DNA from 3 places in the Lysinibacillus sp. S1 genome. Region 3 is predicted to be linked to each of the others. Evidence: riboswitches for the same ligand, from Rfam matches in the RefSeq annotation. Region 3 holds a riboswitch; each other region holds the start of a gene.
The links. A riboswitch is a leader RNA that binds a small molecule or an ion and turns the genes downstream of it on or off. The one in region 3 is predicted to bind thiamine pyrophosphate.

Region 1 (4,765 bases), 640 kb from region 3:
TATTAGAAGCGCTTAGTGACATGGGCAGTGGACGTTTCTATGATGTGATAGATGAGCAAACCATTCCTTCTATTTTATCTCGGGAAACAGCTATGATTTCCCGCACCTATATTGAGGACAATCCATTCTATCCGGCAATTTATAATGCAGCAGGATGGAACTCACTGTTTGCTAATGGTGTCCCACAAATGAATGCATATATTGGGACAACGGCAAAACAGGGGGCTACTGTTGTAGCAGAAAGCGAGAAAGAAGATCCTGTGTTAGCGCAGTGGCAATATGGTCTTGGTAAAACATTTGCCTTTACATCTGATTCAACGGGTAAATGGACTGGAGATTGGGCAAGATGGCAGAATTGGGGAGCATTTTGGCAAACACTTATTTCTCAAATGCTACCAAGCTACAATGATGTAGCCTATGATGTAAGATTGGAAGCAGATGGTTCCTTTATGATTACAGACCCTACAAATGAAGCCGCATTTTTAGATATTGTAGCGGTAAATGAAGCAGGGGAGGAGCTAGAAACACAACTTGAAACCATTTCCGCATCTCAAGTTCGAGCTGTAGTACAAGCTGAACCTGGATTAATTTTCTTCCGTATAGCAGATGAAAAGCAGGCCATTTATCAGGCAGGGCTAAGTGTTCCTTATAGTGCTGAATACGAACTACTCCCTGTAAATAACCAACTGATAGAAGAGTTAACTCAACGAACAGGAGGCACTGTTTTAAAGGAACCACAAGATGTCTTCCGTGACTTTACGACAAAAGGAGCAGATCGGCAAAATATTGCCACATGGCTACTCTTAGCGAGTATGCTTCTTTTCTTTATTGATATTACCATAAGACGTTTTGGTTGGAATTTCCTAACGAATGCGAAGAAAAAAGAGCCGCTGGTTGAGGAAAAAACTATAGCAGAAGACACAAATGTAGCACAGTTGTTAAAAGGCATGAAAAAACGATCTTAAAATAGAGGAAGCAGTGCAAACTCGAATAGTTTTGCACTGCTTTTTATATTGCATGAAATAAAGAGTTATCCCCTTTGTAAAGAGGGTAAATGAGAAGAAAAGCGATCCAAATTGGACTACCCCAGCTCAATGAATGCTCATAATTCAATCTCTCTCAATAAAGAGAAGAATTAAACCTCTTTACTAGCTCTGTTTTACGCAAGCTACTCGCAACCATTACACCTAAAATAGCACCGATCGTACTTGATGTTAAAAAGGCTGGTAGGAAGAAGAATGCTGCTACAGATGTTCCCATGAATAATTTTGCATAAGGGACGGCAATAAGTGAAGCCAGAATGCCCGTTCCGATAACTTCTCCGATACCAGCTAACCACATTTTATTGCTATATTTATAGGCAAGGGCAGCACAGAACGCACCGATGATACTACCAGGGATAGCTAGTAGAGAGCCTGTTCCAGTAAGGATACGAATGATGGCAGTGACAAAGGCAACTATAACTGTTGGTACGGGTCCAAGTATAATGGCTCCTATCACATTAATAGCATGCTGAACTGGGTAAGCACGTGCGATTCCTGTTGGGATGGATACGAAAGTAGAGCCTGCAACAGCAACGGCTACTAATAAAGCCATGACTGTTAATTTACGAATTGACATAAAGTTCACTCCTTTTGGTAAAGTTCGTGAGGAAAAATAAAAAGGCCACCCCCTTTAAACAATAGGAAGCGGCCTTGCGTGTATATAGTGACAACAGCAAGTAGCGCCACTTCCCTCCGCTAGTGTGAACTAGATCAGGTTCAAAGGGTCCGTATATTACCATATACGTCTCAGCCTTTTAAAGACTCCCCTAGTGGTTAAAATCATTCAATTTTGTGAATCAACAATAATGTAACATACTGCTAAAAATAGTCAATGATTTTTCAGACTATTTTGTATCGGGATGCATTAAATGAGGTGCTTTTTTCACTGTCCAGATGAGCGCAAGGAAGAAACAGGCTAATAATATGATAGAACCGAAAATATATGGGCTATTCATATTCCAGTCAAATAATAAACCTGCCAAAGCGGGTCCAATCATATTTCCGAGGCTCATATAGGCATTATTCAAGCCCGCAGCAAATCCCTGCTCTTTCTCTGCAAGCTTTGAGATGAGTGTATTAACAGCTGGACGAATTAATGTCGTTGCTGTAGAGAAAATTGTTGCTACAACTAAAATAAGGGCAAAGCCAGAAACAAATAATATTAAGAAAATAGCAACGGATGCAATAAATAAATTTACTAGTACTACTTTCATTTCACCATAACGATTGAACAGTGGTGTAATAATAAACATTTGTACTACTACTCCAAAAGCACCACCAACAACTAATATAATCGCTATATCTACAGGTGTGTAATTAAACTTTTCTGTCACAAATAATGACAATGTCGTTTGGAAATTTGCAATTCCAAACGAGAACACCAGCATAATTATGAGCATAACAAAATAAGGCATATGTATGGAACGAGCCATTTGCTTCGCCAGATTGTCTTGCTTTTGTTTCTGTTGAGCAGTGTTTGGTTTGGTAGAAGGTAATAAAAAGTAAGATAAAATAGATGCTACAATGGCTGCAGCTCCAGCTGTGAAAAATGGGAAATGTAAGCTTACCTTTGCTAAAAAGCCACCAATACCAGGTCCAATCATAAAGCCAAGAGACATAGCGGCACCCAACATCCCCATACCTTTCCCACGTTCTTCATAGGTTGTGACGTCAGCGACAAAAGCCATAATAGGAGGTGCAACAAATGCGGAACCTAGACCACCTAAAAATCGTGCTAAAAAGAGCATCCATACATCTGTAGCAAGGCCAAATCCGATTTGTGCAAGACCTGTTACGATAAGACCGAAAATAATTAAATTTTTTCGTCCGTACTGATCTGAAAGATTCCCAGCAATAGGAGAAAATACGAATTGAGCTAAGGCGAACGTTGCGATTAGCATACCTAGAACTTGTCCTGCTGCACCAAATATTTTTAAATACTCTGGCATGACAGGAATAATAATGCCAATACTCCCCATTGCGATAAACATATTAAACATTAAAATATACAAAGCCGCCTTATTGGACTTCTGCTGGGTCATCGAATGAACCCCCTTTTTGTAATCAAATATAGTACAGTCTATCATAAAGAATTATTGCTTGGCTAATAGTTAAGATTATAGTACTGGTTCTATATTTAGAATGGTTTTCCACAAAAGTTTTTATCCACGCACCTATGCATGATGAAATAATACATTTTAGTCATAAAAGTTGAGGGAAAAGAAGCTATGGGAGGATAAATTAGTAAAGCAACAACAATTGAGGGACTTCTCTTATAAAGGGAGAATTAAAAATTTGGAGAGTCTGTCTGTAATGGCATAAAGCATGGCTATAAATTGTAGCGATGTTGAGCGTTAGAAGTTATGGACTATCAAAAGTACACTAATGTGAGAATCTATTAAAATTTAGATAAAATATTTTATAAATATAATAATGCAAATAGTGATTGAAAATGTTCTTAGTTTAATAAACAGTTAGACAAGCAGAGAAAAAAACTAGCGAATTGGTGTGAAAACCAATTCGCTAGTTTAATTATCTGATACTCATTTTAAATTCTAAAAATAATTCGTTGTATTTCCCTAAATAATCAGGTCCTAAATTTTTGTAGACCTCTAATGTATCACGTTGTTCTTCAGAAGGATAGTAGCGTTCGTCAGAAACAACTTCTTCGTCCATTAAGTCCATAGCGGCAATATTAGGAGTAGAATAGCCTACAAAATCAGCATTTTGAGCACCTGATTCAGCACTTAGCATGAAGTTAATAAAGGTGTGGGCACCATCAATATTTTTCGATGTTTTTGGGATGACCATATTATCAAACCATAAGTTTGAGCCTTCCTCAGGTACAGCAAAGTCTAACTCTTCATTTTCATACATCATATCAGCTGCTTGGCCAGACCATGTAAGGGCAACAGTTGCCTCATTATTGATCATTAACGGTGTGATTTCATCTCCAATGATCGCTTTAACATTTGGTGCAAGTGTAATTAATTTGTCAGTAGCTTCACGAAGTTCCTGATCATCTAGTGAATTCAGAGAATAGCCAAGACTGTTTAAGCCCATCCCAATGACTTCACGCGCACCATCTACTAAAAAGACTTTTCGCTTTAAAGAAGGGTCCCATAAATCGTCCCAAGAGGAGAAGTCTAAGTCTCCAACAAGGCTTGGATTGTAGACAATACCTACTGTTCCCCAAAAATAAGGGACAGAATATTTATTGTTAGCATCGAATGGTAAATCTAAAAAGTAAGGGTCAATATTTTTTAAATTAGGGATTTTCGTTTTATCTAAAGGAATTAATAATTTTTCTTCCTTCATCTTCTCAATCATATATTCAGAAGGGACAGCAATATCGTAAGCTGTTCCGCCTTGCTGAATCTTTGTCATCATAGCTTCATTGGAATCGAATGTTTCATAGATGACATGAATGCCTGTTTCTTTTTCAAATTCTTTTAACAAATCAGGATCAATATATTCTCCCCAGTTAAAGATGGTTAACGTGTCTTTTCCACTTTTACCGCCTCCCGCACTTAAGGCATCAGCCGCATAGAATAAAAGGGCTGAAACGACAAGGATGGCGATGGTAGCTTGAATTAGTGACTTCATCGATGCCCCTCCATTCTTTTACTCGTACGACTTGTCATGAAATAATAACCAACAACAACTAAAACCGTAACAAAGAATACTAATCCAGAAATTGCATTCACCGTTAGAGAAATTCC
Region 2 (4,765 bases), 1.5 Mb from region 3:
GTTCCTCTACAAATTCAATAGCACGTGGATATTTATAAGGAGCGGTCAATGATTTAACATGACTTTGGAGTGTTTGAATAAGCGCTCCATCACCTTTTTCACCATTGCGCAGAACAATAAATGCTTTGACAATATTTCCTCTTACTTTATCAGGGCTCGCTATAACAGCAGCCTCTTTTACAGTTGGATGTTTCATTAAAGCATCCTCTACTTCAAAAGGGCCAATTGTATAGCCTGAGGATATAATAACATCGTCTCCTCGTCCGTCAAACCAAAAGTAGCCATCTTCATCTTTATAGGCACGATCTCCTGTAATATACCAATCCCCACGAAATTGTAAATTTGTACGTTCAGGATCATTTAAATATTTTTTAAAGAGTGCTGGCGTTTCGCGATGAACAGCAATATCACCAACTTCTCCGATTGTAACAGGTTTGCCCAAATCATTAATAATTTCAACAGTGTTGCCAGGAGTAGGTTTTCCCATAGAGCCAACTCTCGCTTCCATCCCTACCATTGTGCCTACCAATAATGTATTTTCCGTTTGTCCATAGCCATCTCGCACTTGTAATTTGAATGTTTCCAAGAATACTCTAATAACCTCACTATTTAATGGCTCACCAGCTGATACAGCTTGGCGAATTGCACTTAAATCATATTCATGTAAATTTTCAAGCGCTGCCATAAAACGATATTCAGTTGGTGTACAGCATAGTACATTGATTTTGAATCTCTCAAGCAATGCTAAATAAGAAGCTGCTTCAAATTTACCTTTGTAGACAAATGCAGTAGCACCACTGCCTAAAGTAGCTAGAAATGGACTCCAAATCCATTTTTGCCACCCTGGTGCTGCAGTCGCCCAAACAATATCATTTTCTTGTACACCCAACCAATGTGGTGCTGTTGTTCGTAAATGAGCATAGCCCCAACTATGCGTATGCACTGCTGCTTTTGGATTTCCTGTTGTTCCGCTTGTATAGGCTAAAAATGCATTGTCTGTGCTTTTTGTTGGGATAGGATTTATGTAGGTTGTAGGTTGATTATTCATTTTTTCAAGTATGTTCTGCCAAGGTTCATGTGCATTCCCTATGACAAATTGCAGTATGTCTTGTAAATTTCCCACTTTATCGAACTGTTCAATATAGGGTTCAAATGCAATAACTGCTTTAGCATTTGCATGATGAATTCGATACTCAATATCCTTTGTTCTTAACATCTCAGAACTTGGAATAATTGTTAAACCCGCTTTCAATGCAGCAATATACACAATATATGCTTCAACCGAACGTGGTACCATTACTAAAATGACATCACCTTTCTTTAAACCTTGCTTGGTGAATACATGTGCTGCTTGATTCGCTTTTTCCAATAAATGTGCATATGTAATACATTGGATGTCTTGGTTTTCTTCATAAATGATTAAAGCATTTTTGGCTGCATCCTGAGCATATTTTTCAATTTCCTCTACTATGTTATACCATTCTGGTGCAACTAAATCTTGTCTTTTCATGGCAATTGCCCCCTTTTGTTATGACACATTATAAAACTCTTTTTTCAGCATTTTCAATGGTTTGTGCTTAATTTCGGTAAAGTCATGACAACTATCATACCCTCCTATATGGCATCGGTCACATTTTATCTATAGGAAAACTTGCTATTGAATACAAATGAAAAGTATGGTACATTTTGGTCAACTAAAAGCAAGATTGCAGGGGGACTCGTAAGAGTTGAGAAGGTAAAACCTGACCCTTTGAACCTGTTAGTTAATACTGACGTAGGGAGCAATAAACATCGTTTTCAGATGAAAGGCTCTTTTCGTGCATTTTTACACAAAAAGAGCCTTTTTTGCATGCTTACGTCCATCCCTAAAGGAGGACTACAATGATTTTTCAAACAATTCGTCAACAGCAACCACTTATCCATTGTATAACCAATTATGTAGTGGCAAATTTTCAAGCAAATGGTTTATTAGCGATAGGTGCTTCACCAGTAATGGCCGATGACTACCAAGAGGTAGAGGAGATGGTGGCCATTGCTCAAGCATTATTAATTAATATTGGAACACTTAATGATCGCACAAAAAGTGCCATGTTATTAGCAGGTGAAAAAGCCAATAAACTTGGTATTCCTGTTATTTTAGATCCTGTCGGAGTTGGAGCCACAACTTATCGTAAGGAAACCGTAAGATACTTACTGGAAAACATACACTTTGCCGTGATTCGCTGTAATCTCGGCGAGCTAGCAGCAATAGTTGGTGTAAATTGGCAACAAAAAGGTGTCGATAGTGGTCATGGCACTATAGCTATGGAATTAGAAGCCACATCATTGGCTCAACGCTATCAATGCATTGTTATTGTCACAGGAGAACGCGATTTTATAACTGATGGCAAGCATAGCCAATGGATCGCTGGTGGTCATCCACAAATGACGGAAGTAACCGGTACAGGTTGTTTACTTAGTGTAATTTGTGGCGTAGCCTATAGTGTAAGCCATAATCCTTACCAACAATTAACAGAAACACTTACTTACTATAAAAAAGCAGGTGTACTGGCATCCGCATTTACTGCAGACATTGGTGATTTTCAAATAGCCTTACTCAATGCTATACATCGCTTATCAAAGGATGGTGCAGCTTCATGCATATTGTAACAACAATCGCTGGCTCAGATAGTGGTGGTGGCGCGGGTATACAGGCTGATTTAAAAACATTTCAGGAATTAGAAGTGTTCGGTACTTCTGTTATTACTGCTCTAACTGCTCAAAATACTTTGGGTGTAACAGGTGTTTGCCCTATTGACGTTTCCTTTATAAAAAAACAATTAGAGGCCTTAGTAGAAGATTTTCCAATCGCTGCGATTAAAACAGGAATGCTTTATTCCTCAGAAATTATCAAAGCAATAGCACACAAGATCAGGGAGCTAAACATTCCACTGATTGTTGATCCGGTGATGATTGCAAAAGGTGGGGAAAGCCTATTACAGCAAGAAGCTATCGATGCCTTACGCTCAACTTTATTACCACTTGCTACGGTTGTTACGCCCAATATACCCGAGGCAGAGACACTTACTGGGAGATCTATTCATCATTTTGAAGATATGAAAGAAGTAGCTCAAAGCTTGTTACAGCTAGGTGTACAATGTGTCATCATTAAAGGTGGTCATTTAGCAGATCCACTTTATGCCATTGATTATGTATTTTGCAAAAATGGACGTTCTTTTTCTTTGCAGTCTCCACGAATCCAAACAAAAAATACGCATGGTACTGGATGTACATTTTCCGCAGCACTTACTGCTTTTCTTGGACAAGGATTTGCTCTGGAAAATGCCATTATAGAAGCTAAAAAATTTATCCAATTAGCTATTATGTTTAATTTATCGATTGGAAATGGTCATGGACCCACTAATCATTTTGATAAGTGACGGTATAAGGAAGGCTGTGAGGTGATTATTCATGAAACGTGAGGATTTGGAGCTTTATTTTATTATGGGTACGAGCAATGTTCCTCCTCAAGAACAACCTATCTATATCCTAGAAAAAGCCTTGCAAGCAGGCATTACAATGTTTCAATTTCGTGAAAAAGGTCCTCACGCGTTAACAGGACTTGCCTATGAACAATTTGCACGCCAATGTCAAAAACTATGTCATCACTATCATGTGCCCTTTATCATTAATGACGATGTTGATCTAGCGATACGACTAGGAGCTGATGGTGTTCATATCGGACAAGATGATTTACCMGTAAGTGTAGCACGTAAAAGAATCGGGAACATGATTCTTGGTGTATCTGTCCATTGCGAGGAAGAATTGCAAATAGCTATTAACCATCAAGCTGATTATGTTGGTATCGGTCCAATCTTTCCAACATCCTCTAAAAGTGATGCACAACCACCATGTGGTACATCTTTTTTACAGGAGGCACATTCATTACATCCTGAATTACCAATTGTAGCAATTGGTGGAATAAATTTCACAAATGTACATTCTGTATTTCAAACGGGGGTTGATGGTGTTGCTGTTATTTCAGCTATTTGTCAAAGCAAAGATGTTGATCATACAGTAGCTACATTTAGATCCTTATCTCGTATAAATAAATGATCAATAAACAAACTAAAACCAGTGCCTTTTACGGTCACTGGTTTAAGTTTATAAATGCTTAATCAGCATTTATTGGTTGTTGTTTGGCATACCTTTTAATTGAGATTCTGCCATTTGTACAAGACGTTTAGTGATTTCACCACCAACGGAACCGTTGGCACGAGCTGAAGCTTCAGCTCCTAATTGAACACCAAATTCTTGTGCAATTTCGTATTTCATTTGATCTAGTGCTTGTTGTACACCAGGTACTGCAAGCTGGTTTGAACTACGGTTGTTGTTTGAAGCCATGTTTCTCACCTCCTTGTGAATATAGAATGTGCGATATTAGATTTTTAATACAAAAAATTTAGAGGTAAATTGTACCTCTATTGGAATAACAATATCCATACAAAAAAGCCGTCTCAAAATGGGCTTTGAGACGGCTTTTGAATCCTTATAGTAGATCTGCAAATTTATCTTGTTGTTCTTCTTTCTTAGGGAAAATATAGACCTCGCGATTCTTCACTGCTCGCTCGATCAATTCATCAAAGTCAGAGAAGCTTTCATAATGCTCAACCTTTTCAAGCTTCGGTTTTGTTTTTGGACTTGCTGGTGTAAAAATCGTGCAGCAATCTTCAAATGGCTGAATAGATGTTTCGTATGTGCCGATTTTTTCTGCAATATCAATAAT
Region 3 (4,765 bases):
CCAACTGAAGCTGCTTTAGTAGATACTAAAAAACGTTTTATCCCTTATTTAAGTAAGAACGGAAATGATATCTCGACTGCTCTAATCGAAGGTATTGATGATAAGAGTATTTCTGAATGGTATTGGGTACCAAAAGAAGAGAGACGTGCAGTTTTGACAGAGCCCTATGATTATAATGTAAACGGCCAATCCGTATTAATGACAACCATTTCAGTGCCATTAATCAATGCTTCCGGGACATTTTTCGGTGTATTGACTGCCGATGTATCAATAGATTTTTTAAATGATTTAACAAAATCGAATGCCCCAGAAGGCGGTTATGCGGCAATTATTACGAATAAAGGTGTGCTAACAGCTAACAGTTTTGGTGATGAGCTAGTTGGGCGCAATATGCAAGAGGATCCTACTTGGACAAGTATTAGTAAGACAATGGAAAATGGTGAACTAACAAGTATGTACGTTGACTCTAATCAACTGAAGGAAAAGGCCTATAATGTTTTTGCTCCAATGATTTTAGAGGGTATTGACGAAACATGGACTGTTCAAGTCGTGTTAGCTGAATCAAAGATTCTAGAAACATATAATCATGTATTTGTATTTACGATTATTGCTTCCATTATTATGGTGGTTTTGATGACAGCTGCAAGTGTGTTATTCATCTATAAACAATTAAAACCACTTAAATTTTTACGTGCATCGATTGAAACTGCAGCCGAAGGGGATTTAACACAAAAGGTAGAAGAGCGATATATTAAGCCTGATGAAATTGGTGCAGTTGCTGTGGCCTATAATAATATGTTAGATAAAACCAATAGTGCGATTCAAACTGTACTAAATTCCACGAGGTTATTGAACCAATCTTCTAATCAGGTAAATGAGGCATTTAATGAGGTAGTTGCTTCTAGTCAGGAGGTTTCCGTAGCTATCAACGAGATTGCACAAGGAGCTTCGAAGCAATCAGAGGATACAGAAGAAACAAATTATCGAATGATGGATTTATCAGATCAGATTGATGCTATTACGGCTCTTTCTAATGAAATGGATGAGCTATCTCATAAAACAGGTGTAACAACGGAAAAAGGATTGCATGAGGTTGAAAGTTTAAGAGAACGTAATATGGAGACAAATGAAATGAATGGGCGTATCCAGCAGCAAATGGAATCATTAGCTTCTAATATTGCCAATATTAATCAGATTATTGCTTCGATTCAAAGCATTACCGAGCAGACTAATCTGCTAGCTTTAAATGCAAGTATTGAGGCTGCACGTGCTGGTGAACATGGTAAAGGATTTGCTGTAGTTGCAGAGGAAGTTAGAAAGCTAGCAGAACAATCTAAGAATGAAACAGAAATTATTAAGAGTACAGTAGAAAGTATTCTTGAAAATTCTCAGCAGACGGTTGCTGTGATTGCATCTAATGCAGATTTAATGCAATCTCAAAATGAGTCCGTACAAAGCACGCAACTAGCATTTAAAGATAGCAGTGATTTGTCGGGTTCAATTGCAAATTCTATTAGTGATTTAATGAATAAACTATCTAGCATGTTAGAGCATAAAAATCAGGCAATCATGGCTATCCAAAGTATTTCGGCTATTTCAGAGCAAACAGCAGCCTCTGCGGAACAAGTAAGTGCTTCTGCAATGGATCAACAAGTAGAATTACAAAAAGTAGCAGAGTCTATTCAAAATATGAACGATATTTCAAACGAGCTACAAGAAGTTGTAAACCGATTTAAGCTTGCTTAAAAAGAAAGGCTGCCTTCAATATAGAGGCAGTCTTCTTTATGGTGAAAGCCGGAGAAATTGACCTAGAAGGAATTCAACACTACTATTAACACTGGAAGGGGGACATTGATATGATGTATCTCGGAATGATTTTCTTTCAAATTGTTGTACCTATTTTAGTGTTACTTGTAATAGGCGCTATACTACAAAAGAAATTTCGCTTTAATTTAAAAGCATTGTCTCAGCTTATTACATATTGCTTTATGCCAGCAGCTGTTTTTGTAAATTTATATGAAACACATGTGGAATTAACTGTACTGGGAGAGGTCGGATTATTTATTGTACTCTTTATCGGTAGTCAAATGATACTCAGTCACTTTATGGCAAAAGGGTTAGGTTTAGCTAGAACAGAGGCAGCTGTCTTTAAAAATAGTGTTGTGCTCATTAACTCGGGTAATTACGGTATTCCAGTGGCTCAAATGATATTTGCCACGCAACCTATTGGAGTAGCCATTCAGGTCATGCTCGTAATCTTTCAAAATATGACTACGTATACATATGGTTTATACAATTTAATTTCTTCTACAAAGTCAGGTATGACAATCATCAAGGATTTCTTTAAAATGCCTATTATTCATGCGCTTATTATAGGTGTCGCTATGAATTATTTTGATATCGGTATTCCACAGTTTATCAAAATACCAGTAGAACATGTGGCAGATGGATTTATTGCTGTGGCTCTAATTACTTTAGGTGCGCAATTATCACAATTAGAGATGAAATCAATGTTTAATAAAACCGTCTTTATCAGCTGTTTTACGCGATTAATTATTGGACCATCTGTTGCATTGGCCATTATTTATATATTGGGATTAGATGGAGTCGTCGCACAATCACTGTTTATAGCTAGTGCTTTTCCAACATCCCGCAATAGTTCTAGTCTAGCATTGGAATATGATGTAGAATCAGCAACAGCCGCGCAAGCTGTTTTATTTTCAACCATTGTAAGCTGTATAACTGTAACCATTGTGATCTATTTTGCAGAAGTATTATTTACCTAGTAAGATAAAAAATAACTTCCATCTCTTAGTATTATCTGCTACACTAGCATCAAACTAAATAGTATTAACTAGGGGAGTCTGATGAGTCAGGCTGAGAGGGAAACGCTACGAAGTTTCTTGACCCTTTGGACCTGATCTGGCTCATACCAGCGTGGGAAAGTTAAGAAGCTATTGCAGAGTATGCAATCAATAGACCTTTACATTCGTGGCCGGATCCAAATAATTATTTTGGATTCGGCCTTTATTTTTTGGATTGTTGGGGTGAGCTAGAATCGGTCCTTATATCAAAATAAATTTAAGGGAGAGAAGTAGCTCATGTCAGCAATTAGTGAAAAGAATATTACCATTATGTCCAGCTTTGAAGGAAGCAAAAAAGTATATGTGGAAGGATCACGCCCAGATATTCTAGTACCTATGCGAGAAATTGCATTAAGTCCGACAACAGGCAGTTTTGGAAATGAAGAAAATGCTCCTATTCGAGTATATGATACGAGTGGGCCCTATACAGATCCAGCCTACCAAGTAGATATTACGAAAGGTTTACCTGCCTTACGAAATGCATGGATTCAAGAGCGAGGGGATGTAGAAGCATATGAGGGACGCTCCATTAAACCGGAGGATAATGGCTTTCGTCATGTTGATGACCCGCGTATTCAAGAAAATGTCTTCCCTGAGTTGGCGAGAAAGCCTTTGCGTGCTAAAAAAGGTAAAAATGTGACACAGCTTCACTATGCACGAAAGGGAATTATAACGCCTGAAATGGAGTTTGTAGCGATTCGTGAAAATATGGATCCTGAATTTGTACGTTCAGAAATTGCAGCTGGGCGTGCTATAATGCCTTCTAATATTAATCACCCTGAGGCAGAGCCAATGATTATTGGGCGTAATTTTCATGTAAAGATCAATGCGAATATCGGGAATTCTGCTGTATCTTCTTCCATTGCAGAAGAAGTTGAGAAAATGACCTGGGCAACTCGATGGGGCGCAGATAATATTATGGATTTATCGACTGGTAAACATATTCATACAACTAGAGAATGGATTATTCGAAATGCGGCAGTGCCAGTGGGAACAGTGCCAATTTATCAGGCTTTAGAAAAGGTAAATGGTGTAGCAGAGGATTTAACGTGGGAGGTTTATCGTGATACTCTCATTGAACAAGCTGAGCAGGGTGTGGATTACTTCACCATTCATGCAGGTGTCCTTTTACGCTATGTACCACTAACAGCAAATCGTGTGACAGGTATTGTATCTCGAGGTGGCTCTATAATGGCACAGTGGTGTTTATATCATCATCAAGAGAATTTCCTGTATACACACTTTGAGGAAATCTGTGAAATTATGAAAGCCTATGATGTTGCTTTTTCCTTAGGTGATGGTTTACGCCCAGGCTCAATTGCAGATGCCAATGATGAGGCACAATTTGCAGAGCTTGAAACACTAGGCGAGCTAACACAGATTGCTTGGCAGCATGATGTTCAGGTAATGGTTGAGGGACCAGGTCATGTACCAATGCATTTGATTAAAGAAAACATGGACAAGCAATTAGAGGTTTGTAAGGAAGCTCCCTTCTATACATTAGGACCACTCACAACAGATATTGCTCCAGGTTATGACCACATTACATCAGCCATTGGGGCAGCCATGATTGGCTGGTTTGGTACAGCGATGCTTTGTTATGTGACACCGAAAGAGCATCTTGGTTTACCGAATCGCGAGGACGTTCGTGTGGGCGTTATCACTTATAAAATTGCTGCACATGCTGCTGATTTAGCAAAAGGTCATCCAGGTGCACAACAACGAGACGATGCACTGTCTAAAGCGCGCTTTGAGTTCCGTTGGCGTGATCAATTCAATCTGTCACTAGATCCCGAGCGTGCAGTGGAATATCATGATGAGACACTGCCAGCAGAGGGAGCAAAAACAGCACACTTTTGTTCTATGTGTGGGCCTAAATTCTGTAGCATGAGAATTTCACA

Region 1: another riboswitch for thiamine pyrophosphate. It lies ahead of thiW (energy coupling factor transporter S component ThiW); the one in region 3 lies ahead of thiC (phosphomethylpyrimidine synthase ThiC).
Region 2: another riboswitch for thiamine pyrophosphate. It lies ahead of thiM (hydroxyethylthiazole kinase); the one in region 3 lies ahead of thiC (phosphomethylpyrimidine synthase ThiC).

The regions. Positions count from the first base shown of each region.
Region 1 is NZ_CP173154.1:1,854,699-1,859,463, reverse strand. It holds gene ACHZEU_RS09600 (VWA domain-containing protein) at 1-965, shown strand, start outside; gene thiW (energy coupling factor transporter S component ThiW) at 1,120-1,620, opposite strand; TPP riboswitch at 1,715-1,822, opposite strand; gene ACHZEU_RS09590 (MFS transporter) at 1,889-3,085, opposite strand; gene ACHZEU_RS09585 (PotD/PotF family extracellular solute-binding protein) at 3,576-4,649, opposite strand; gene ACHZEU_RS09580 (ABC transporter permease) at 4,646-4,765, opposite strand, start outside.
Region 2 is NZ_CP173154.1:3,954,469-3,959,233, reverse strand. It holds gene mbcS (acyl-CoA synthetase MbcS) at 1-1,510, opposite strand, end outside; TPP riboswitch at 1,701-1,798, shown strand; gene thiM (hydroxyethylthiazole kinase) at 1,882-2,649, shown strand; gene thiD (bifunctional hydroxymethylpyrimidine kinase/phosphomethylpyrimidine kinase) at 2,637-3,419, shown strand; gene thiE (thiamine phosphate synthase) at 3,451-4,095, shown strand; gene ACHZEU_RS19765 (alpha/beta-type small acid-soluble spore protein) at 4,165-4,383, opposite strand; gene thiI (tRNA uracil 4-sulfurtransferase ThiI) at 4,529-4,765, opposite strand, start outside.
Region 3 is NZ_CP173154.1:2,494,875-2,499,639, reverse strand. It holds gene ACHZEU_RS12425 (methyl-accepting chemotaxis protein) at 1-1,746, shown strand, start outside; gene ACHZEU_RS12420 (AEC family transporter) at 1,857-2,786, shown strand; TPP riboswitch at 2,847-2,961, shown strand; gene thiC (phosphomethylpyrimidine synthase ThiC) at 3,102-4,765, shown strand, end outside.